One region of the Microbacterium sp. NPDC055599 genome, then DNA from elsewhere that is predicted to be linked to it. Evidence: riboswitches for the same ligand, from Rfam matches in the RefSeq annotation. Region 1 holds a riboswitch; the other holds the start of a gene.
The links. Region 1 has a riboswitch for thiamine pyrophosphate ahead of thiM (hydroxyethylthiazole kinase). Riboswitches for the same ligand answer to the same signal wherever they lie in the genome.
Positions count from the first base shown of each region.

Region 2: it holds a riboswitch for thiamine pyrophosphate, as region 1 does, so the genes downstream of both, ACWGQ1_RS10355 (ECF transporter S component) here and thiM (hydroxyethylthiazole kinase) in region 1, are expected to answer to the same signal.

Region 1 covers NZ_JBSHIM010000024.1:7,967-18,842, reverse strand. Annotated here, with positions in the region: gene pheT (phenylalanine--tRNA ligase subunit beta) at 1-239, shown strand, start outside; gene ACWGQ1_RS17625 (NAD-dependent epimerase/dehydratase family protein) at 321-1,310, shown strand; TPP riboswitch at 1,318-1,411, shown strand; gene thiM (hydroxyethylthiazole kinase) at 1,402-2,250, shown strand; gene ACWGQ1_RS17615 (bifunctional hydroxymethylpyrimidine kinase/phosphomethylpyrimidine kinase) at 2,247-4,397, shown strand; gene argC (N-acetyl-gamma-glutamyl-phosphate reductase) at 4,637-5,701, shown strand; gene argJ (bifunctional glutamate N-acetyltransferase/amino-acid acetyltransferase ArgJ) at 5,698-6,855, shown strand; gene argB (acetylglutamate kinase) at 6,852-7,769, shown strand; gene ACWGQ1_RS17595 (acetylornithine transaminase) at 7,766-8,971, shown strand; gene argF (ornithine carbamoyltransferase) at 8,968-9,897, shown strand; gene argH (argininosuccinate lyase) at 9,897-10,876, shown strand, end outside.
Region 2 covers NZ_JBSHIM010000009.1:33,962-44,837, forward strand. Annotated here, with positions in the region: gene ACWGQ1_RS10315 (SDR family oxidoreductase) at 12-842, opposite strand; gene ACWGQ1_RS10320 (SDR family NAD(P)-dependent oxidoreductase) at 866-1,624, opposite strand; gene ACWGQ1_RS10325 (phosphotransferase) at 1,846-2,580, shown strand; gene ACWGQ1_RS10330 (helix-turn-helix domain-containing protein) at 2,686-3,726, shown strand; gene ACWGQ1_RS10335 (amino acid permease) at 3,648-5,117, opposite strand; gene ACWGQ1_RS10340 (glutamate decarboxylase) at 5,128-6,498, opposite strand; gene ACWGQ1_RS10345 (energy-coupling factor transporter transmembrane component T family protein) at 6,599-7,390, opposite strand; gene ACWGQ1_RS10350 (ABC transporter ATP-binding protein) at 7,387-8,844, opposite strand; gene ACWGQ1_RS10355 (ECF transporter S component) at 8,844-9,488, opposite strand; TPP riboswitch at 9,479-9,590, opposite strand; gene ACWGQ1_RS10360 (D-alanyl-D-alanine carboxypeptidase) at 9,671-10,876, shown strand, end outside.

The sequences.
Region 1 (10,876 bases):
ATGTGCCGGCGGGCGAGGTGCGGGCGGCGCTCGCCGAGGGGGCGGGCGCGCTGCTGGAGTCGGTGCGACTGGTCGACGACTACCGCGGTGAGGGCGTGTCCGAGGGAGCCAAGAGCCTGACGTTCGCGCTGCGTTTCCGCGCCGACGACCGGACGCTCACCGCTGCGGAGGCGACCGACGCCAAGCTGGCGGGTGTCGCGGTCGCGGCGGAGCGATTCGGCGCCGCACTGCGCGACTGATCGACCCCGTCGCGAAGGCCTTCCGCTCTGCCCTGAGCGGAAGGCCTTCCGCGTTTCCCCGGATGCTGCTGACATGGGCACATGACGGATGTGCTGATCCTGGGCGGGACGGGCTGGCTCTCGGGGCGGATTGCCCACGGCTGGCTGGAGGCGGGCGCGGACGTGACCTGCCTCGCGCGCGGGGGGCGTGCCGCTCCCGACGGGGCGGCGCTGATCGTCGCCGACCGGGACGCAGCGGACGCCTATGCGGAGGTCGCCCGCCGCGAGTGGGATCACGTCGTGGACGTCTCCTCACGGGCGGCGCACGTCGCGGGGGCCGTCGCGGCCCTGGGCGATCGTGCGGCGCAGTGGACGTACGTGTCGTCGATGTCGGTGTACGCCGATGACATGACCGCGGGCGCCGACGAGTCCGCGCCGCGTCACGCGCCGGCGCGTGACGGCCAGGGGGAGGACGACTACGCGGCCCAGAAGGTCGCGGCGGAAGACGCCGTCGCGGCCCTCGGCGCACGCGCGCTCGTCGCGCGTCCCGGGCTGATCGTGGGCGACGGAGACCCCAGCGACCGCTTCGGCTACTGGGCCGCCGCCTTTCTCCGCGCGGCCGACGGTCCGGTGCTCCTGCCGCCCCTCGACGGGAAGACCGCGCAGGTGATCGATGTGGACGATCTGGCGGCGTTCCTCGTGACCGCGTCTCCCGGTTCTCCCGTGAATGCGATCGGCGACGCGCGTCCGCTCGGGGAGGTGCTCGACGCCGTGCGTCGTGCCGCTGGTCACGAGGGGGCGACGGTGATCGCCGACGCGGATCGGCTGGTGGCCCAGGGCGTGGAGTACTGGATGGGCCCGCATTCGCTCCCGCTCTGGTTGCCCGAGGAGATGACCGGATTCATGACGCGGTCGAACGCCGCCTATCGGGCGCGCGGCGGGGCGCTGCGTCCGCTGGCCGACACGATCGCGCGCGTGATCGACGACGAGCGCGCACGCGGCGTCGACCGGGAACGGAGGGCGGGGCTGACCCGCGCCGAGGAGCTGCGGATCCTCGCGGCCGTCACGGAGGGACCCGCCGGGGCTCGCTAGACTGCGAGGCAGTGACACGGGGTGCCGCATCCGCGGCTGAGATCACACCCGTCGAACCTGATCTAGTTCGTACTAGCGAAGGGATGTCGCGATGAGCGATCTTCTGCGTCCTGTTTCCACCCCCGACCTCGCCGCCTCGGCGGGAAGACTGCGGGAGGCGCTGCGGCAGTCGCCTCCGTTGACGCACTGCGTCACCAACGCGGTCGTCACGGGCTTCACCGCCAACGTGCTGCTCGCCCTGGGCGCCGCGCCCGCGATGGTCGACATCGTCGGCGAGGCCGAGATGTTCGCCGGTGTGGCCTCCGGTCTGCTGATCAACCTGGGCACGCCGACGCCCGAGCAGCGCGCCGCGAGCGTGGAGGCCGTGACGGGAGCCGCGGCGTCCGGCACCCCGTGGGTGCTCGACCCGGTCGCGATCGGCGTGCTGCCGGTGCGCACGACCCTCGCGCATGAGCTCGCGGCGCGGCGTCCGACCGCGATCCGCGGCAATGCGTCCGAGATCCTCGCCCTGGCAGGCCACACGGCCGGCGGTCGCGGCGTCGACGCGACCGACGGCCCCGAGGCCGCTGCCGGGGCGGCGCAGGAGCTCGCCCGCACCACGGGAGCCGTGGTGGCCGTGTCCGGGCCCGTCGACCTGATCACCGACGGCGATCGCGTCGTGCGCATCGCCAACGGCCACGAACTGCTCACGCGCGTGACGGGTGGCGGCTGTGCTCTGGGCGCCGTGATGGCGGCCTTCCTCGGAACCGCTCGGCAGACGGGAGACGATGCGCTCACGGCGGTCGCCGCGGCGACCCTCGTCTACACCGTGGCGGCCGAGCACGCCGCCCCGGTCGCCGCAGGGCCCGGCACTTTCGCTGTCGCGCTGCTGGACGCGCTCGACGCCGTGACCGGGGATGACGTCGCCGCGGGCGCCCGCGTGTCGGAGGAGACCCGATGAGTGCCGACTTCTCGCTGTATCTCGTCACCGATCCCGGGCTGTGCGGGAAGCGCGGTGTGGTCGAGACCGTGCGCCGCGCGGTCGACGGCGGCGCACGCATCGTGCAGCTGCGCGACAAGAACGCCGCGCACGAGGAGACCGTCGAGCAGCTGATCGCGCTCTCCGCCGTGATCGACGGGCGGGCGCTGCTGGTGGTCAACGATCGTCTGGACGCCGCTGTCGAGGCGCGGGCGCGCGGCGCGCGGGTCGACGGCGTGCATCTCGGCCAGGCCGATGCGTCGGTGCGGCGTGCGCGAGAGCTGCTCGGTCCGGACGCGCTCATCGGACTCACCGCGAACACCCGTGAACACCTCGATGCCGTGCGCGCACTGCCGCAGGGCACCATCGATTACCTCGGTGTCGGGGTGATCCGCCCCACGAGCACCAAACCGGACCACCCGGAGCCGCTGGGCGTCGGGGGGTTCGCGGCCTTCGCGGCCGAGAGCCCGCTCCCGTGCGTCGCGATCGGCGGGGTCGGCATCGATGACACCGAGGCGCTCCAGGCCGCAGGCGCGGCGGGGCTCGCCGTGGTCTCCGCGCTCTGCGCCGCCGCGGACCCCGCGGAGACGGCCTCCGCGTTCCGTCGTCGTTGGCAGGCGGGGGTCGTGCCGCGTGTGCTCAGCATCGCCGGCAGCGACCCGTCGGGCGGCGCCGGCATCCAGGCCGACCTGAAGGCGATCGCCGCGAACGGCGGATACGGGATGGCGGCGCTCACCGCCCTCACGGCGCAGAACACGCGGGGAGTGCGGGCGGTCCACGTTCCTCCGGCGGATTTCCTCCGCGCGCAGCTGGACGCCGTGTCCGACGACATCGTCATCGACGCCGTGAAGATCGGGATGCTCGCCGACGCCGAGGTCATCCGCACGGTGGCCGACTGGCTCGATGTGCAGCGTCCCCCGGTGGTGGTGCTCGACCCGGTCATGGTGGCGACATCGGGCGACCGTCTGCTCGCCCCCGACGCGGAGTGTGAACTGCGGGGGCTGCTGACGCGCGCCACGGTGGTCACGCCGAACCTCGCCGAGCTCGCCGTGCTGGTCGGTCGCCCCGTCACTGACTGGCCGGATGCGCTCGCCGCTGCTGAGGAGCTGTCGGCCGACATCGGCGCCGCGGTGCTCGTGAAGGGTGGGCATCTCACGGGTGACGAGGCGCCGGATGCGCTGGTGGACGCGGACCGCGGCCTGCGGGACGAGTTCCCCGGGGCGCGCATCCCCACCACCAACACGCACGGCACCGGCTGTTCCCTGTCGTCGGCGCTCGCCACCCTGCTCGCCCGCGGTCTCACGCCGTCCGACGCGGTGCATGCCGCGCGCGCCTGGCTGCGAGAGTCGCTGCGGGCGGCGGGTGCGCTCGCCGTGGGGCAGGGACATGGGCCCGTCCACCATTTCGCTGGAATGTGGGACCGCGGCGACCTGGAAACCCGGCAGACGGCGGAGGAGATCGCCGGCGACTGGTGGCAGGACATCGCCGACGTGCGCGACGGGATCGACGCGCTGCCCTTCCTCCGCGGTCTCGCCGACGGCACACTCGCGCGCGAGCCGTTCCTGTTCTACCTCGCGCAGGATGCGCTGTACCTGCGCGAGTACGCGAGGGTGCTCGCGGCCGCGGCGCGGACCGCCCCCACCTCGGCGGAGCAGGCGTTCTGGGCGCACGCGGCGCACGGATCGATCGTGGGGGAGCTGGAGCTGCACGCGTCGTGGCTCACGCCCGAGCGCGGGGTGAGCGCGGAGACGTTCGCGGCGGAACCCGCGCCCGCGACCACCGCGTACCTCGACCATCTGCGGTCGGTCGCGTTCGGCGGCGATCATGCCGAGCTCGTCGCCGCCGTGCTGCCGTGCTTCTGGCTGTACACCGATCTGGGCAGGCGGCTGCACGCGGGAGACTTCGGCGCGGAGGCCCGTGATCCCGATCACCCCTATGCCTCGTGGCTGTCGACCTACGCCGATCCGGCGTTCGAGGAGGCGACGGCGCAGGCCATCGCTTTCGCGACCGCGGCGGCATCGCGGTCTGACGCCTCCGGACGGGAGCGCATGCGGCGCGCGTTCCGCACGTCGAGCGCACACGAGCTGGCGTTCTTCGCCGCGCCGCTGGAGGCCGCAGCCGTCGGATGACGGTGGGGATTTGCGGTGGCGACGACGGCCGCGCTACTGTCGCGACATGCCTTCGGCCGCCACCGCTCCTTCGACGCTCGCTCCGAGCGTCATCGCTGTGCGCCGACGCCGCGGCCGCCGACTCTAGGCGACTCCGCCCTCCTGCCTGCGCGTGCGCGGCGGTCGAGTGCCGGTGTCGCCGCCTTCGGCCCCGCCCCCGGTCCCGAAATCGTCGAGGACCCGACCGTTAAGGTAGAAGCATGACGTACTCCGTCGCCGTCTCCGGCGCATCGGGCTATGCAGGCGGCGAGATCCTCCGCCTCCTGGCCGCCCACCCCGACATCGAGATCCGCACCGTCACCGCGCACTCGAACGCCGGTCAACCGCTCGTCGACCACCAGCCGCACCTCCGCTCGCTCGCGCATCTCACGCTCCAGGACACGACTCCCGAGATCCTGGCCGGTCACGACATCGTGTTCCTCGCCCTCCCGCACGGTCAGTCGGGGCAGTACACCGACGCGCTCGGCGACGTTCCGCTGGTGATCGACGCGGGCGCCGACCACCGGCTCACCTCGTCGGCCGCCTGGGACGCCTTCTACGGCGGCGCGTTCCATGAGCCGTGGGCGTACGGCGTTCCCGAGCTGCCGGTCGCGGGCGCACGGCAGCGCGACGCGCTGCGCGGGGCGACGCGCATCGCGGCTCCCGGATGCAACGCCTCCACGGTCAGCCTGAGCCTCGCACCGGGTGTCGCCGCCGGAGTGATCGACCCGTCCGACATCGTGTCGGTCCTCGCCGTCGGCCCGTCCGGGGCGGGCAAGAGCCTCAAGCCGAACCTGCTCGCCAGCGAGATCCTCGGCTCGGCCAACCCCTACGCGGTCGGCGGCACCCACCGGCACATCCCGGAGATCCGGCAGGCGCTCGCTGCGGCCCGTCCGGCCGACGCCGACGCCTCGGGCGCCGACATCCGCATCTCGTTCACGCCCGTGCTCGTCCCGATGTCGCGGGGCATCCTCGCCACCTCCACCGCGCCGATCGTCGAGGGCGCGACCGACGCGGAGATCCGCGCGGCCTGGGAGAGCGCGTACGGCGAAGAGACCTTCGTGCAGCTGCTGCCGGAGGGCAGCTTCCCCCGCACCGCCGACGTCCTGGGCGCCAACACCGCCCTGATCGGCCTGGCGATCGACCGCTCCGCCAACCGGGTCACCGTCGTCACCGCCGTCGACAACCTCGTCAAGGGCACGGCCGGTGCCGCCATCCAGTCCATGAACATCGCGCTGGGGCTCCCCGAGGCCCGTGCCCTCTCGATCAACGGAGTCGCCCCGTGAGCGTTACCGCACCCGCAGGATTCGAAGCAGCCGGGGTCGCCGTCGGCCTCAAGTCCACCGGCAAGCCCGACGTCGCCGTGGTCGTGAACCGGGGCCCGCGCAAGGTCGGAGCCGCGGTGTTCACCAGCAACCGCGCCAAGGCGAACCCCATCATCTGGTCGCAGCAGGCCGTGGCCGACCGGGTGGTCGAGGCCGTGGTGCTCAACTCGGGCGGGGCGAACTGCTTCACCGGCAGCTTCGGCTTCCAGACCACGCACCAGACCGCCGAGACGGCCGCCGAGCTGCTGGGCATCAGCGCGGGCGACGTGCTCGTCTGCTCGACGGGCCTGATCGGCACGGGCGACGAAGCCTTCCGCGCCAAGGTGCTCGAGGGCACGGCGCAGGCCATCGCCGAGCTCAGCGCCGACGGGGGAGAGAGCGCCGCACACGCCATCATGACCACCGACACGGTCGCGAAGACCGCTGTCGTGTCGCGCGACGGCTGGACGATCGGCGGCATGGCGAAGGGCGCGGGCATGCTCGCCCCGGGCCTGGCGACCATGCTCGTGGTGCTCACGACCGACGCGGTGCTGGAGCCGCTGCAGGCCGATGAGGCGCTGCGCCGTGCGACGGGACAGACCTTCGACCGGCTCGACTCGGACGGGTGCATGTCGACCAACGACCAGGTCACGCTGCTGGCCAACGGGGCCTCCGAGGTCGTGCCGGACCTCGACGACTTCGCTGAGGCGCTCACCGCGCTCTGCCAGGAGCTCGCGGTGAAGCTGCAGGGTGATGCGGAGGGCGCGAGCCACGACATCACGATCGAGGTGCGTCACGCCGTCACCGAGCAGGAGGCCGTCGAGGTGGGCCGTTCGGTCGCGCGCAACAACCTCTTCAAGGCCGCGATCTTCGGCAACGACCCCAACTGGGGGCGGGTGCTCGCGGCGATCGGCACCACCAACGCGCAGTTCGACCCGTACGACGTGGACGTGTGGATGAACGGGGTCCGGGTGTGCACGGCGGGCGGCCCCGACCGTCCGCGCGAGGAGGTCGACCTCACACCGCGCGCCACCCACCTGCTGATCGACCTCAAGGTCGGCGAGGCCACCGCGACGGTGCTCACGAACGACCTGACCCACGACTACGTGCACGAGAACAGCGCCTACGCCTCATGACCGACATCCAGGACACCACGCCCGACGTCGCCGCGCAGAAGGCGACCACGCTGATCGAGTCGCTGCCGTGGCTGAAGACCTTCCGCGACCAGATCGTCGTGGTCAAGTACGGCGGCAACGCGATGGTCTCGGACGAGCTGCAGGAGGCCTTCGCGCAGGACATCGCCTACCTCCGCTACGTCGGCGTGCAGCCCGTGGTCGTGCACGGCGGCGGGCCGCAGATCTCCGACATGCTGCAGCGGCTGGAGATCCCGAGCGAGTTCAAGGGCGGATACCGCGTCACCAATACCGAGGCGATCAGTGTCGTGCGCATGGTGCTCACCGGGCAGGTGAACCCGCAGCTCGTGGCGAAGATCAACTCGCACGGGCCGATCGCCACGGGGCTCAGCGGAGAGGACGCCGGTCTGTTCGGCGGGCGTCGCCGCGGCGTGGTCGTCGACGGCGAGGAGATCGACCTCGGCCGGGTCGGCGACGTGGTGCAGGTCGACCCCACCGCGGTGCTCGACCACCTCGCGGCCGGTCGCATCCCGGTCATCTCGAGCATCGCGCCCGACCTCGACCACCCCGGCCAGTCGCTGAACGTGAACGCGGATGCGGCCGCCGCGGCACTCGCCGTGGCGCTCGGGGCGCGCAAGCTGGTGATCCTCACCGACGTGCCGGGGTTGTACGCCGACTGGCCCAACCGCGACTCGCTCGTGTCGCACCTCACCTCGGATGCGCTGATCGAGATGCTGCCGCGCCTGGAGTCGGGCATGATCCCGAAGATGCGGGCGTGCCTGGACGCGGTCGAGGGCGGCGTGGACGCCGCGGCGATCATCGACGGACGGGTACCGCACTCGGTGCTCGTCGAACTGTTCACCAGCAAGGGAATCGGGACCGAAGTAGTCCTGGGAGAGAAAGGGGCGACGGCATGACCGCCTGGCAGGACGACGCGGCACGTGATCTCGTGCTCAACGCGGGGGAGCGGCTGGCGCTGCTGACCCGTGGAGAGGGCTCGTACCTGTGGGATGCCGACGGCCGACGCTACCTCGACTTCCTCGCCGGCATCGCCGTGACCTCGCTCGGTCACGCGCACCCGGTCTTCGTCGACGCGGTCGCCACGCAGGCGGCCACGCTCGCGCACGTCTCGAACTACTTCGCGACGCCGCCGCAGCTCGCGCTCGCCGCACGGCTCAAGCGTCTCGCGGGTGCCGGCATCGACGGGCGCGTGTTCTTCTCCAACTCGGGGGCCGAGGCCAACGAGGCGGCATTCAAGCTCGCGCGCCTGCACGGTGGAGCGGAGCGCCCGCGCATCCTCGCGCTGGAGAACGGGTTCCACGGTCGCACCATGGGGTCCCTCGCGCTGACGGCGAAGGAGTCGATGCGCGCGCCGTTCGCTCCGATGCCGGGCGGGGTGGAGCACATCCCGGCCACCGTCGAGGCGTTGGAGGCCGCGATGGACGACCGGGTCGCGGCCGTCATCGTCGAGCCCATCCAGGGCGAGGCCGGTGTCGTCGAGCTGCCCGAGGGCTACCTCGCGGCGGCGCGCTCGCTCACGCTCGCGCACGGGGCTCTGCTGATCGTCGACGAGATCCAGACCGGTGCCGGCCGCACGGGCGCGTGGTTCGGCTTCAGTCACGAGGGCGTCACGCCCGACGCGATCACGCTCGCCAAGGGCATCGGCGGCGGGTTCCCGATCGGGGCCCTGGTCACCTACGGTGCCGCGAGCGCCCTGTTCACTCCCGGATCCCACGGCTCCACGTTCGGCGGCAACCCGCTCGCGACCGCCGTGGCCGACGCGGTGCTGGCCGAGATCGAACGCGCGGATCTGGTCGGCAATGCGGCCCGCCGTGGCGCCGAGCTGCGCGAGATCATCCTGGGCATCGACTCGCCGCTCCTCGCGGGTGTCCGCGGCCGTGGCCTCCTCGTCGGCGTCGCGCTCACCGAGCCGGTCGCCGGAGCCGTGGTCGCGGCAGCCCAGGAGCGCGGTCTGATCGTGAACGCCGCGAACCCCGAGACCGTGCGCATCGCGCCCGCCCTCACGATCGGCGACGCCGAGCTGGCCGAGTTCCGCGAGCTGTTCGCGGCGAGCCTCGCCGACGTCCACTCCTCCGCCCCCGGAAAGGTACCCGCATGACCCGCCACCTGCTGCGCGACGACGACCTCACGCCCGCCGAGCAGGCGGAGATCCTCGACCTCGCCCTCGAGCTCAAGAAGGACCGCTGGGCCGACAAGAGCCTCGCGGGCCCGCAGACCGTCGCCGTGATCTTCGACAAGTCGTCCACCCGCACCCGGGTGTCGTTCGCGGTGGGCATCGCGGATCTGGGCGGCAGCCCGCTGATCATCTCGACCGCGAGCAGCCAGCTGGGCGGCAAGGAGACGCCGTCCGATACCGCACGGGTGCTGGAGCGCCAGGTCGCCGCGATCGTGTGGCGCACGTACGCGCAGGCGGGACTCGAGGAGATGGCGGAGGGCACCCGCGTTCCCGTCATCAACGCCCTGTCCGACGACTTCCACCCCTGTCAGCTCCTCGCCGACCTGCTGACCATCCGCGAGCACAAGGGCGACCTGAAGGGACTGACCCTGACGTTCTTCGGTGACGGGCAGAGCAACATGGCCCACTCCTACGCGCTCGCCGGGGTCACGGCGGGCATGCACGTGCGGATCGCCTCGCCCGAGGACTACGCGCCGCGCGCCGATGTGATCGAGGCCGCCGACCGCCGTGCGGCCGAGACCGGCGGCTCCATCACCCTGTTCACCGACCCGGTCGAGGCGGCGGCCGGTGCCGACGTCGTGGTGACCGACACCTGGGTGTCGATGGGCAAGGAAGAGGAGAAGATCGCGCGCATCCGCGATCTGGGCGGTTACAAGGTGACGCCGGAGACCATGCAGCTCGCCGACGACGAGGCGATCTTCATCCACTGCCTGCCCGCTGATCGTGGCTACGAGGTGGACTCGTCGGTGATCGACGGGCCGCAGAGCGTGGTGTGGGACGAGGCGGAGAACCGCCTGCACGCGCAGAAGGCGCTGCTGGTGTGGCTGCTCGGCAAGAAGGGCGCGTGATGACCGGACAGACGCACGAGGGCACGAACGAGGGCGCGCTGTGGGGCGCCCGCTTCGCCACGGGCCCCTCGCCCGAGCTGGTGGAGCTCAGCCGCTCGACCCACTTCGACTGGATCCTGGCGCCGTACGACATCGCGGGTTCGCACGCGCACGCCACGGCGCTCGCCGCGGCCGGGTATCTGGAGCCGGACGAGGCCCAGCGCATGCACGACGGGCTGGACGCGGTGGCTCGCAGGGTCGCCGACGGCACGCTGCTGCCCGTCCCGACCGATGAGGACGTGCACGGTGCGCTGGAGCAGGCGCTGATCGCGGAGCTCGGGCCCGAGCTGGGCGGTCGGCTGCGCGCCGGACGCAGCCGGAACGACCAGATCGCGACCCTCGTCCGGATGTACCTGATCGATCACGCCCGGGTGATCGCGCGCGACCTGCTGCGGGTGATCGATGCCCTGGTGGCGCAGGCCGAGGCTCACCCCGAGGCGATCCTTCCCGGCCGCACGCACCTGCAGCACGCCCAGCCCGTGCTCCTCGCGCACCACCTCCAGGCGCACGCGTGGCCGCTCGTGCGCGAGCTGGAGCGCCTGGTCGACTGGCGTCGTCGCGCGGGCGTCTCGCCCTACGGCGGGGGAGCGCTCGCCGGCTCGACGCTGGGGCTGGACCCGGCTCTCGTCGCGACCGAGCTGGGCCTCGATCGCCCGGCCGAGAACTCGCTCGACGGCACGGCCGCGCGCGATGTGGTGGCCGAGTTCGCGTTCATCGCGGCGATGACGGGCGTGGATCTGTCGCGCCTGTCGGAGGAGATCATTCTCTGGAACACCCGCGAGTTCGGCTTCGTCACGCTCGACGACGGGTACTCGACGGGCTCGAGCATCATGCCGCAGAAGAAGAACCCCGACATCGCCGAGCTCGCGCGCGGGAAGTCGGGGCGGCTGATCGGCAACCTGTCCGGTCTGCTGGCGACGCTCAAGGGCCTCCCGCTCGC
Region 2 (10,876 bases), on a different contig from region 1:
CGCGGACCGGGTCAGTCGAGGAAGATGTCCGGGAACAGGGCGCTGTCGGGGGTGCCGGGCACGGCGGCGTAGCGCGAGAAGTCGGTCACGCCCTCGGCCTCCAGCACGTCCTCCACGATGAGCGACTGCCCCGTGGTGGTCGCGGCCGGCCGGCACAGCACCGCGTAGGCGGCGTCGGCGTAGATGTCGGCCGTGCGGCTCGCGGCCATCACCCTGTCGCCCCCGAGGAGGTTCTGCACGGCGGCGGTCGCGATGGTCGTGCGGGGCCACAGCGTGTTGGCGGCGATGCCGTCGCGCGCGAACTCGGCCGCGAGCCCGAGCGTGACCATGGTCATGCCGAACTTCGCGAGCGTGTAGCCCGTGTGCGCCCCGAGCCACTTCGGGCTGGGGTTCAGCGGCGGCGAGAGCGACAGGATGTGCGGGTTCTCGGCGTCCTTCAGGATCGGCACGGCCGCCCGCGACAGCATGAACGTCCCGCGCACGTTGACGTCCTGCATCAGGTCGTACTTCTTCGCCGAGAGGTCGAGCGAGCGCGACAGGTCGATCACGCTGGCGTTGTTGATCACGATGTCGATGCCGCCGAACTCGCCCTGCGTCTTCATGACCGCTTCGGTGATGTCGTCGTCCTCGCGCACGTCGCCGACGATCGGCAGCGCCTGGCCGCCGGCCGCGCGGATCTGCTCGGCCGCGGTGTGCACGGTGCCCTCGAGCTTCGGATGCGGGGTGTCGGTCTTGGCGAGCATGGCGATGTTGGCGCCGTCGGCGGCGGCGCGCAGCGCGATCGCGAGGCCGATGCCGCGGCTGCCGCCCGACATGAGGATGGTCTTGCCGGCGAGTGACATGGGTTCTCCTTCGGGGCGGGTGGTCAGCGCGGTGCCATGCGGATGGCGCCGTCGAGGCGGATGGTCTCGCCGTTGAGGTAGCCGTTCTCGACGATCTGCTGCGCGAGGGCGGCGTACTCGTCCGGTCGGCCGAGGCGGGCGGGGAACGGCACCTGCTGGCCGAGCGAGTCCTGCGCCTCCTGCGGCAGCCCCATCAGCATCGGGGTCTCCATGATGCCGGGGGCGATGGTGCACACGCGGATGCCGTGTCGGGCGAGTTCGCGAGCGATCGGGAGGGTCATGGCGTGCACGCCGCCCTTCGACGCGGAGTACGCGGGCTGCCCGATCTGACCGTCGAACGCCGCGACGCTGGCGGTGTTGACGATTACGCCGCGCTCCTCGTCGTGCAGTTCGTTCTTCGCGATCACGGCCGCGGCCTGCGAGATGACGTTGAAGGTGCCGACGAGGTTGATGCGCACGATCCGCTCGAAGTCGGCGAGCACCGCGGGGTTGCCCTCGCGATCGAGCACCTTGGCGGGCGGGGCGATACCGGCGCAGTTGATCACCACGCGCAGCGGGGCGGCGGCCTGTGCGGCGGCGACCGCGGCCGCGACCTCGTCGACGCTCGTGACGTCGGCGGGCACGAAGATCCCGCCCAGTTCTTCCGCGATCTCGGCACCCGCCGAGGAGGGGAGGTCGATGATCGTGACGTGGGCTCCGGCCGCCGCGAGGCGACGCGCGGTGGCGAGCCCGAGGCCCGACGCCCCTCCGGTGACGAGGGCGCCCTGTCCGCTGATCTGCATGTGAGGTTCTCCTTCGAACGTCGTGCGACATGCCTGATACGCAGTCCCAGCCTAGGTGGTTCCTGGTTCCAGGACGAACCCGGGCTGCGGTGGTGCCGGTGCGACCGGGCGTGAGGGGACGGCGTCGAGGCGAGCCTACGACACCGCCCGTCCGGAGACGGCGTCCGCTCCTCGCGCGACCGGTCGGCCCTGAGCGTCCGCGCGTCCGGCAGGATGGGAGCATGACGATCCCCGCCGAGTCCGTCGTCGTCCCCGACCGGGTGCGCGAGCTGTCCCGCGGAGCAGACCTCGTCTGCGTCTGGCGGAACGACGACGGCGGTCTCACGTTCCGCGCGACCGGCGTCGGCGAGCCCTTCTACATCAAGTGGGGTCCGCGCAACCTCGAGTCCACGCTGCGCGACGAGGCCGAGCGAATGCGCTGGGCCGCGCGGTGGATCAGCGCGCCGACCGTGCTGGACAGCGGCGAGGACGAGACGCACGAGTGGCTGGTGACGGCGGCCCTCGACGGCCTGAGCGCCGTGGATCCCCGGTGGACGGCCGAGCCCGCGACCGCCGTGCGCGCGGTGGGTGAGGCGCTGCGGGCGCTGCACGACGCGCTGCCCGTGGCCGACTGCCCGTGGGAGTGGAGCGTGCCGTCGCGCATCGCGAACGCGGAGCGCCGGGGCATCGTGGTGCCGGAGTCGTTGCGCACTCCGCCGCCGATCGACCGCGCAGTGGTGAGCCACGGCGACGCCTGCTGCCCGAACACCCTGATCGGCGCGGACGGCCGGTGGCTCGCGCACGTGGACCTCGCGCAGCTGGGCGTCGCCGACCGCTGGGCCGACATCGCCGTGGCCGCCATGAGCACCGGGTGGAACTACGGCCCGGGGTGGGAAGACGCCCTCGTCGAGGCGTACGGCCTCGAACCCGACCGGGAGCGGATGGCGTACTACCGCGACCTGTGGAACGCCACCTGACCCTCCCGGCCGGCGGAGCGCAGGTCGGGATGCGGCAACGAACTCTCGACATCTGATGTCTGATCTGGTGTCATGGGTGGGACGACCCCCCGATCAGGAGGCCTCATGCACCTCGATCCGTCGCCACCCGCTCCCGTCGCCGGGTTCGCCGAGACACTGCGGGAGGCCATCGCGGCCCGCGGCACGTCCCTCGCGCAGCTGAGCGATCGGCTCCGACGACACGGGAACCCCGTCTCGATCGCCACCCTCAGCTGCTGGCAGAACGGCACGCGGCAACCCGAGGGGGTCTGCTCGCTCGCGGCGGTCGAGGAGCTCGAGACGCTGCTCCTGCTCGACAGCGGCACCCTGCAGCGACGCATCGGACACAGCCGCCGCGCCGGACGTCCACCCAAGCCGCGGGCACCCTGCGAGGACTGGACGCGGGAGGGGCCGATCCTCGACACGTTCCGCGCGCTCGGCATCGACCCCGCGGCGTCGTTCAACACCCACTCCGTCCACGCGGTCTGCACCACCGACGCGCACGGCCTCGTCGACACCATCCACTACCGCGCGATCCTCCGGCCCCCCAGCGGACGGGCCGGCCTCATCCCGTACATCGACCTTCCCGGGGTGCCGACCGACGTGTGGCCCGAGCTGACCGCGGTGACCGGGTGCCGCGTGGTGCAGCGCCACGCGCACTCCTCCCGCATGGCGTTCGGCATGCTCCTCGCCGTCGACGATCCGCCCGAGCAGCGGCAGTCCGCGCTCATCGAGTTCACCCTGCACTACCCGCTCCCCTACCCGCGCGACCGGCTCGTGACCTACGCGAGCATGTACCGCACGCCCGAGCTGCTCCTGCACGTGGACTTCGCGCGGTCGCCGTCGCCCACCTGGATCGAAGAGGTCACGATGGTCGGCGGCGAGGAGGAGATCGTGCCGCTGCCCCCCCGCGAACCGCACGGCCACCACCGTGCGCTCGGGGTTCGCGCCGGGGCTGATCGCGCTCCGCTGGGGGTACGGCTCCCGCGAAGACGGCGCCGACCCGCTGCCCCTGTGACGGGCGGCGGGTCGGCGTCGGTTCCGGGCGCTCAGGCCTCCGGGTGGGCGTCGCTGGGCAGGCTGCCGTCCGCCGGCCGACGGTCCCACGACGGACGGCGCACCGCGTAGAACACCAGGGGCGGAGCACCCAGCACCACGATCACCGCCCCCACGATCCACGGGTAGGCCGCGGGCGGGAACGCGGTGAAGCCGTCCGGCGGGATGAACGCGAGGAGGAACGCGGCCAGGCAGGCGACGAAGCCCACCCCGGCGACCAGCGGCAGCCCCTTCACCCGGTACGCGCGCTTCACGTCCGGCGCCTTCCGCCGCAGCACGAGGGCCGAGGCGAACATCAGCATGTACATGACGAGGTACAGCGCGGCGGCCATGTCGATCAGCGCGACGAAGGCCGCGCTCACGTTCGGCACGATGATGAAGATCGCCGCGAGCACCGTCACGATCGTGCCCTGCAGCATCAGGATGCCCGACTGCACGCCCGCCTTGTTCCTCTTCTGCAGCAGCCCCGTCTCCGCCGCGGCCAGCACGCCCTTCGACGGGCCGGCGACCCAGGTCACGACCGAGGCGAGGGCGCCCGCGGCGATCAGGGCCGACACCACCGCGGTGGCCCAGCCCATGCTCCAGTGGTCGAAGTACTCCCCGAACGCGAGCATGATGCCGTTCGTGAGACCGAGCTCCTTCGGCGGCACCGCGACCGCGATCGCGAGGGTCGGCAGGATGAACACCAGCAGGATGAGCGCCGCCGCGAGGAACACCGAGCGGGGGTAGCCGCGGCCGGGGTCCTTCATCTGGTTCACGTGCACCGCGTTCACCTCCATACCGGCGTAGGCCAGCACGTTCGACACGATCAGCACGATCGAGGCGAGCCCGGTGAACGGCGGGATCATCGCCGACGCCTCGAGGGGGACCTGGCTCTTCTCGCCGCTGAACACCCAGACCGCGCCGAACACGATCAGCAGCACGGCGGGCAGCAGCGTGCCGAGGATGCCGCCCCACGAGCCGAGCTTGGCGAACAGGTCGCCGCCGCGGAGGGTGACCAGCGTCGCACCCCAGTAGCAGACGATGATCACGACCGCGGTGAAGAAGCCCGAGCTCGACAGCGACGGATCCAGGAAGACGAACGCGAGCGCGCCCGCCACGAAGGCGAGCTGGGTGGGGAACCACACCACGTTCTGGATCCACTGGAGCCACACCGCGGTGAACCCCCAGCGGTTGCCGAGGGCTTCGCGCACCCAGACGTAGACGCCGCCCTTCCACCCGGTCGCGAGCTCGGCCGCCACCAGCGCCGTGGGCACCAGGAACAGGATCGCCGGGATGAGGTAGAGCATGATGCTCCCGAGGCCGTAGACCGCCATCGCCGGCAGGGAGCGCAGGCTCGCCACCACGACGAGCGTCAGCAGGGCGAGCTGCCCCACCCCCAGCACGGCCACCGCGGGCCGGGAGACGCGGGTCGACGGGGTGACGGCGGGACGGGGGGCGTGTTCGGCACCGTGTGCAGACATGACCCGCGCCTCAGTGGTGGAACGCCGAGTCGGGGTGGTCGCCCGGCATCGGCGCGGTGAGGGCGTCGAGGTGCGCGACCTCGGCGGTGATCGCGTCGAGCAGTTCGGCGGCCAGGTCCATGCTGAGGCCGTTGCGCACCACGATGCGCTGCACCGTGAGCTCCTCCAGGTCGGCGGGCATCGGGTAGGCGGGCACGAGCCAGCCGCGCATGCGCAACCGATCCTGCAGGTCGTACAGGGTCCAGTTGTCGGTATGCCCCTCCTTCAACCGCCACGCGAACACGGGGATGTCGCTGCCGTCGTTCCACAGCTCGAACGCGTCGAGCTTCGCGATGCCCGCCGACAGGAACTTCGCCACGTCCTGCGACGCCTGCTGCACCGCCCGGTACCCCTCGAAGCCGAGGCGGAGGAACAGGTAATACTGCAGCAGCACCTGTGCGCCGGGGCGCGAGAAGTTCAGTGCGAACGTGGGCATCTCCCCGCCGAGGTAGCTGACCTGGAACACGAGGTCCTCCGGCAGCCACTGGGCGTCGCGCCACACGACCCACCCGAGTCCGGGGTACACGAGCCCGTACTTGTGGCCGGAGGTGCTGATGGAGTGCACCCGCTCCAGGCGGAAGTCCCACTCCAGGTCGGGCTGCAGGAACGGGGCGATCATCGCCCCGGAGGCGCCGTCCACGTGGATCGGGATGTCGAGCCCCGTGTTCTTCTGGATCTCGTCGAGCGCCGCCGCGATCTGCGCGACCGGCTCGTACATGCCGGTGTAGGTGACGCCCATGATCGCCACGACCCCGATCGTGTTCTCGTCGACGTACTTCTCCAGCTCGTGCCCGTCGAGCGTCTTGTGCTCCTCGCTGATCGGCACGAAGCGCGGCTCCACGTCGAAGTAGTTGCAGAACTTCTCCCAGCACACCTGCACGGCGCTCGACATCACGAGGTTCGGCGAGGAGGCGTCCTTCCCCGCGGCGCGACGCGCCTGCTGCCACCGGCGCTTGAACGCGAGCCCGCCGAGCATGCACGCCTCGGACGAGCCGATGGTGGACGTGCCGATGCTGCGGGCGGCATCCGGCGCATGCCAGAGGTTCGCGAGCATGTGCCAGCAGTTGTCCTCGATCGCGGCGGTCTGCGGGTACTCGTCCTTGTCGATCATGTTCTTGTCGAACGAGGCCATGTACACCTGCTTGGCCTCGTCGTCCATCCAGGTGCTCACGAACGTCGCGAGGTTCAGACGGGCGTTGCCGTCGAGGATGGTCTCGTCCTCGACGATCTGCTTCGCGGTCGACGGGAGCGACTCGGCGTCGGGGATCACGTGTCGCGGTGCGACCGTGGCCTCCCCCGGCCGGGTGAAGATCGGCTGACCGTCGGTGGGTGCAGTGCTCATGTGCGGAGTCCTTTCGGCTGAGTCGGCTTCTCACTCCGTTCGTCACGCTAACCAGGGCGCGTTGACGTATCTCCCGCCCCTCGCGTAAACGGGGTGAGGCTCAGGCGCCGGGACCGAGGATGAAGTTCCAGGCTCCGGTGAGCACGGCCGCCGCGACCGCGATGCCGGAGATGGCCGCGCCGACCGCGAGCAGCAGCCACTCCGCCGCCCCGAACCGCGACTCGCGCGCCCACGTGCGGCGCCCCGGCGCCCCGAACCCTCGCGCTTCCATGGCCGTGGCGAGCTTGGCACCGCGGCGGATCGACAGCACGAGCAGCGCGAACGCCATCCCGAAGAAACGGCGGAGGCGTCCGCGGTCGGCCACCCCGCGTGCGCGCCGCGCCAGTTCGAGCGCCCGCCAGTCGTCGAGGAACAGTCCGACCATGCGCAGGCCCGCGAGCGCACCCAGCACGAACCGGGCGGGGAGGCGGAGGATCTGCCCGAGCCCGTCGGCGAGGTCGGTGGGGTCGACGGTCACGAACAGCACCACGGACGGCAGGGCGATCGCGAGCACGCGCAGCATCGTCGCCACGGCGAGGGCGAGCGAGCCCTCGCTGATGCGAAGCACGAACCAGTCCACGTACACGGTGCCGGAGGTCTCGCCGTACAGCGCGATCGTGAGCCCGGTGAGCGGCGCCGCGAGCCACACCGGCCACGTGCGCACCCAGAACTCCCGCCAGCCGATGCCCGCGAACAGGAACAGCACGAACTCGAGCGCCAGGGCGACCGCGGCCGAGACCGGGTCGAGCGTGAGGATGAGCGGCACGGCGATCAGCGCGCTCACGCCGAGCTTGGCGACCGGGTTGATGCGGGCCACCGCGCCGGTGCGGGCCTTCGCGTCGAGCAGGGTCACGGCATGCCGCCCAGGTCGAACCGGGTGGCGTGGAGGGCTCTGGCCACGTCGAGGTCGTGCGTGATCGCGACCACGGCCGACCCCTCGTCGCGCAAGGCCGCGAGCAGCGCGACCAGCTCCGCCCACGTGCGCGCGTCCTGCCCGAACGTGGGCTCGTCCAGCACGAGCACCCGTGGGCGTGTGGCGATCGCGGCCGCGACCGTGAGGCGGCGCTTCTCCCCGCCGGAGAGCGTGTACGGGTTCGCGGCCGCGAGACGGTCGAGGCGCAGGCGGGAGAGGAGCTCGTCGGTGCGCGCGGCGATCTCGTCCTCGGGGAGGCCGAGCGCGCGGGGGCCGACGGCGAGCTCGTCGCGCACGGTCGTGGCGAGCAGCTGATGCTCCGGCTCCTGGAACACCATGCCGACGCGGGTGAGCAGGTCGCGCGAGCTCCACCGGATGGGCGCGGGGTCGGCGCCGTCCGCGAGCTCGGGCGCGGCGACCACTGCTCCCCCCGCGGGCGGAAGGAGTCCCGCGAGCGTGAGGCCGAGCGTCGACTTGCCGGCGCCGTTGGGCCCGGTGACCGCGACGGCTTCTCCCGCGTGCACGTCGAGGTCGATGCCCGTGGCGACCGGGCGACCCTTCACCCGGGCGACCGCGAGCCCGCGCGCCGAGAGCAGCACCTCGCGGGGGGCCGTGCGCGGCGGCGGCGGGAACGCGGGCGGATGCCCGGGGACCCACACCCCGTCGTCGGCGAGCCGCTGCCCCTGCGCCCCGAGCACCTCGTGCGGGGGGCCGTCGGCGACCACGCCGCCCTCGCCGATCACGATCACGCGGGTCATGAGCGGCAGCCACACGTCGAGCCGGTGCTCCACGACCACGAGCGTGGCGGGGTGGGTGTCGAGCAGGCGCGACACCGCGTCGCGCACCTCCGCCACCCCGTGCGGGTCGAGGTTCGCGGTGGGCTCGTCGAGCAGCAGCAGTCCGGGGCGCATGGCGAGGAGTCCCGCGAGCGCGAGGCGCTGCTTCTGCCCGCCCGACAGCGCCTTGGTGGGGTGGTCGAGCGGCACGTCGAGCCCCACGGCCTCGAGGGCCGCGGTGACGCGCGGCCAGATCTCGGCGCGCGGGATGCCCAGGTTCTCGCAGCCGAAGGCAACGTCGTCGCCCACGCGTGCCAGGATCACCTGCGAGTCGGGGTCTTGCAGCACCAGTCCTGCGCGACCCCGGGTGGCGGTCGCCGCGGCGCCGTCGACGAGCAGCCGGCCCTCGCTCTCGCCCTCCTCCTCGCCGCCCAGCACACCGGCGAGCCCGTGGAGCAGCGTCGACTTGCCCGCGCCGGATGCGCCGAGCACGAGCACGCGCTCGCCCGGCTCGATGCGGAACGACACGTCGCGCAGGGCCCAGGCGAGGCGACTCGCGTGACGCCACCCCCACCCTCGGGCCTCGACGGCGGCGGGGGTGGCCTGCTCGGCCCCCATCAGACGCGGACGCGCGCCTCGCGGCCGGAGCCGAACCGGTCGAGCGCGCCGGTCGCCGCGATGCCCCTGGCCAGAACCCACGACAGCGCCCCCGCGATCACCGCGCCGGAGACGACGGTGCTGAGCAGGTAGATCGTCGTGAACGCCGGGCCGGATCCGGCGTACCAGAGCACGAGGTTGTTGATGCCGCCCGCGAGCGCGGCGCCCGCACCGGCGAGGATCGCGACGGGCAGCGACCAACGACGGTAGAAGAACAGCAGGAAGACGAGCTCGGCGCCGAGCCCCTGCACGAGCCCGGCCTCGAGGGTGAGGAAGCCGCCCCACTGGTTGCCGATGAGCGCCGAGACGACGGCGGCGAGCAGTTCGACGTAGATCGCGGCTCCGGCCTTGCGGATGATGAGTCCGCCGAGCACGCCCGCGAACAGCCAGGGGCCGTCGAGCAGGCCCTGCAGCCCCGGGAGCAGCGGTTCGAGGAGGGCCTTGGGGCCGAGGTAGCCGACGTTCCAGGCGAGGAAGATCAGGCCGGCGGCGACACCGAGGACACTGGCGACGACGATGTCGACGATGCGCCAGCGCAGGTAGCTGCGCGGCGCGGCCGCCGTCGAGGTCTTCGCGGATGCGGACGTGGACGTGGACGTACTCATAGGAACTCCTCCCTGCGCTGGCATGACCCAGATCAGGTTCGACGGTCGAAGCGCGATTCGCTCCCTCTCAGCCCGGCTCGCCGGACTCCCGTGGTTGTGCTGACGATCCTACCCGGTCCGCCGGTTGGCGCGTCGCCGCCCCGGCGCGGCCGATTCCCGGCCGGATTCGGTACCGTAAGCGGGTGACCGCATCCGATCCCGCCGGCGAGGCGACGGGCATCGGCGGCAACGGCCCCGCTCCGACTGCTGCCCCCTCCGACGACGCCCCCACGTCCGCGCTGCGCTCGCGGGCGCGGGCGACCACCACCCCACCGACCGGGAGCGACGACGCGGGCGACGACGACGCGCGACCCCCGGCGCGGGTTCCCGCCGCCTCCGCCGTGTCGACCTCCGGTCTCGGCGCGCTGTTCGGCGACCGTGCGCGCACCGCGACCGCGACCGATGCCTCCGCGAACGGCGCCGCGACCGGAGGCGACGCGGACGTGAGCACGGACGGCCCCGCGGCCGAGGTCTCCCCCTCCGCTGATCCCGCGATCCCGTCCGTCGCGTCGGCCCCGCCCGCCGCGGACTCCGCGTCCTCGACGATCACGGCAGCGACGCCGCCGCTGACCAAGCCGCCGTTCCGCGCGAGGGTGTCGGAGCCGGCTCCCCCGGCCGAAGACGACGATGCAGCGGTCGCCCTCCTGTCCGGTACGGCCGCGCAGTGGGCGGACGACGCGACCCCGGCGACCGCGCTGACCTGGGTGGATCCGGCCGATGTCGCGGCCCACGCTCCCGCCGTCTCGCTCGATGCCGAGCCGGAGGCGCAGACCGCCGAGGGGCTGTTCCGCGGGGCCCGGTTGCGTCCGGCCATCGCGCGCCCCGGCCTGCTGGTGCCGTTGGGGGTGCTGGCCGGGCTCGTCCTGGCCTATTCGGGCACGACGCTGCTGTGGCCGCTGCACGAGGTGCCCCCGGCGGTGGAGGCGGTGCAGTTCGAGACGACGCCCGCCACGGCCGCCGAGCTCACGTGGCCTGCGGAGGGCAGCGCGGCCGTGGGGGTTGCCGGCATGACCACGTCGGCGTCGATCCCGGATGCGGTGAGCATCGCGAGCATCACGAAGGTCGTCAGCAGCCTGATGGTGCTGGATCGGATGCCGCTCGCGCCGGGTGAGCAGGGACCGGAGTTCCGTTTCACCCGCGGCGACAGCGTGCGCTACTGGGACTATCGACGCCAGGATCAGTCGGCGCTCGACGTCCCGGTCAACGGTGTGCTCACGGAGTATCAGCTGTTGCAGGGCACGCTGCTCGGCTCGGCGAACAACTACATCGATCGGCTGGCCTCGGAGATCTGGGGGTCGAACTCCGAGTTCGCCAGGGCGGCCGAGGAGTGGCTGAGCGAGCGTGGTCTG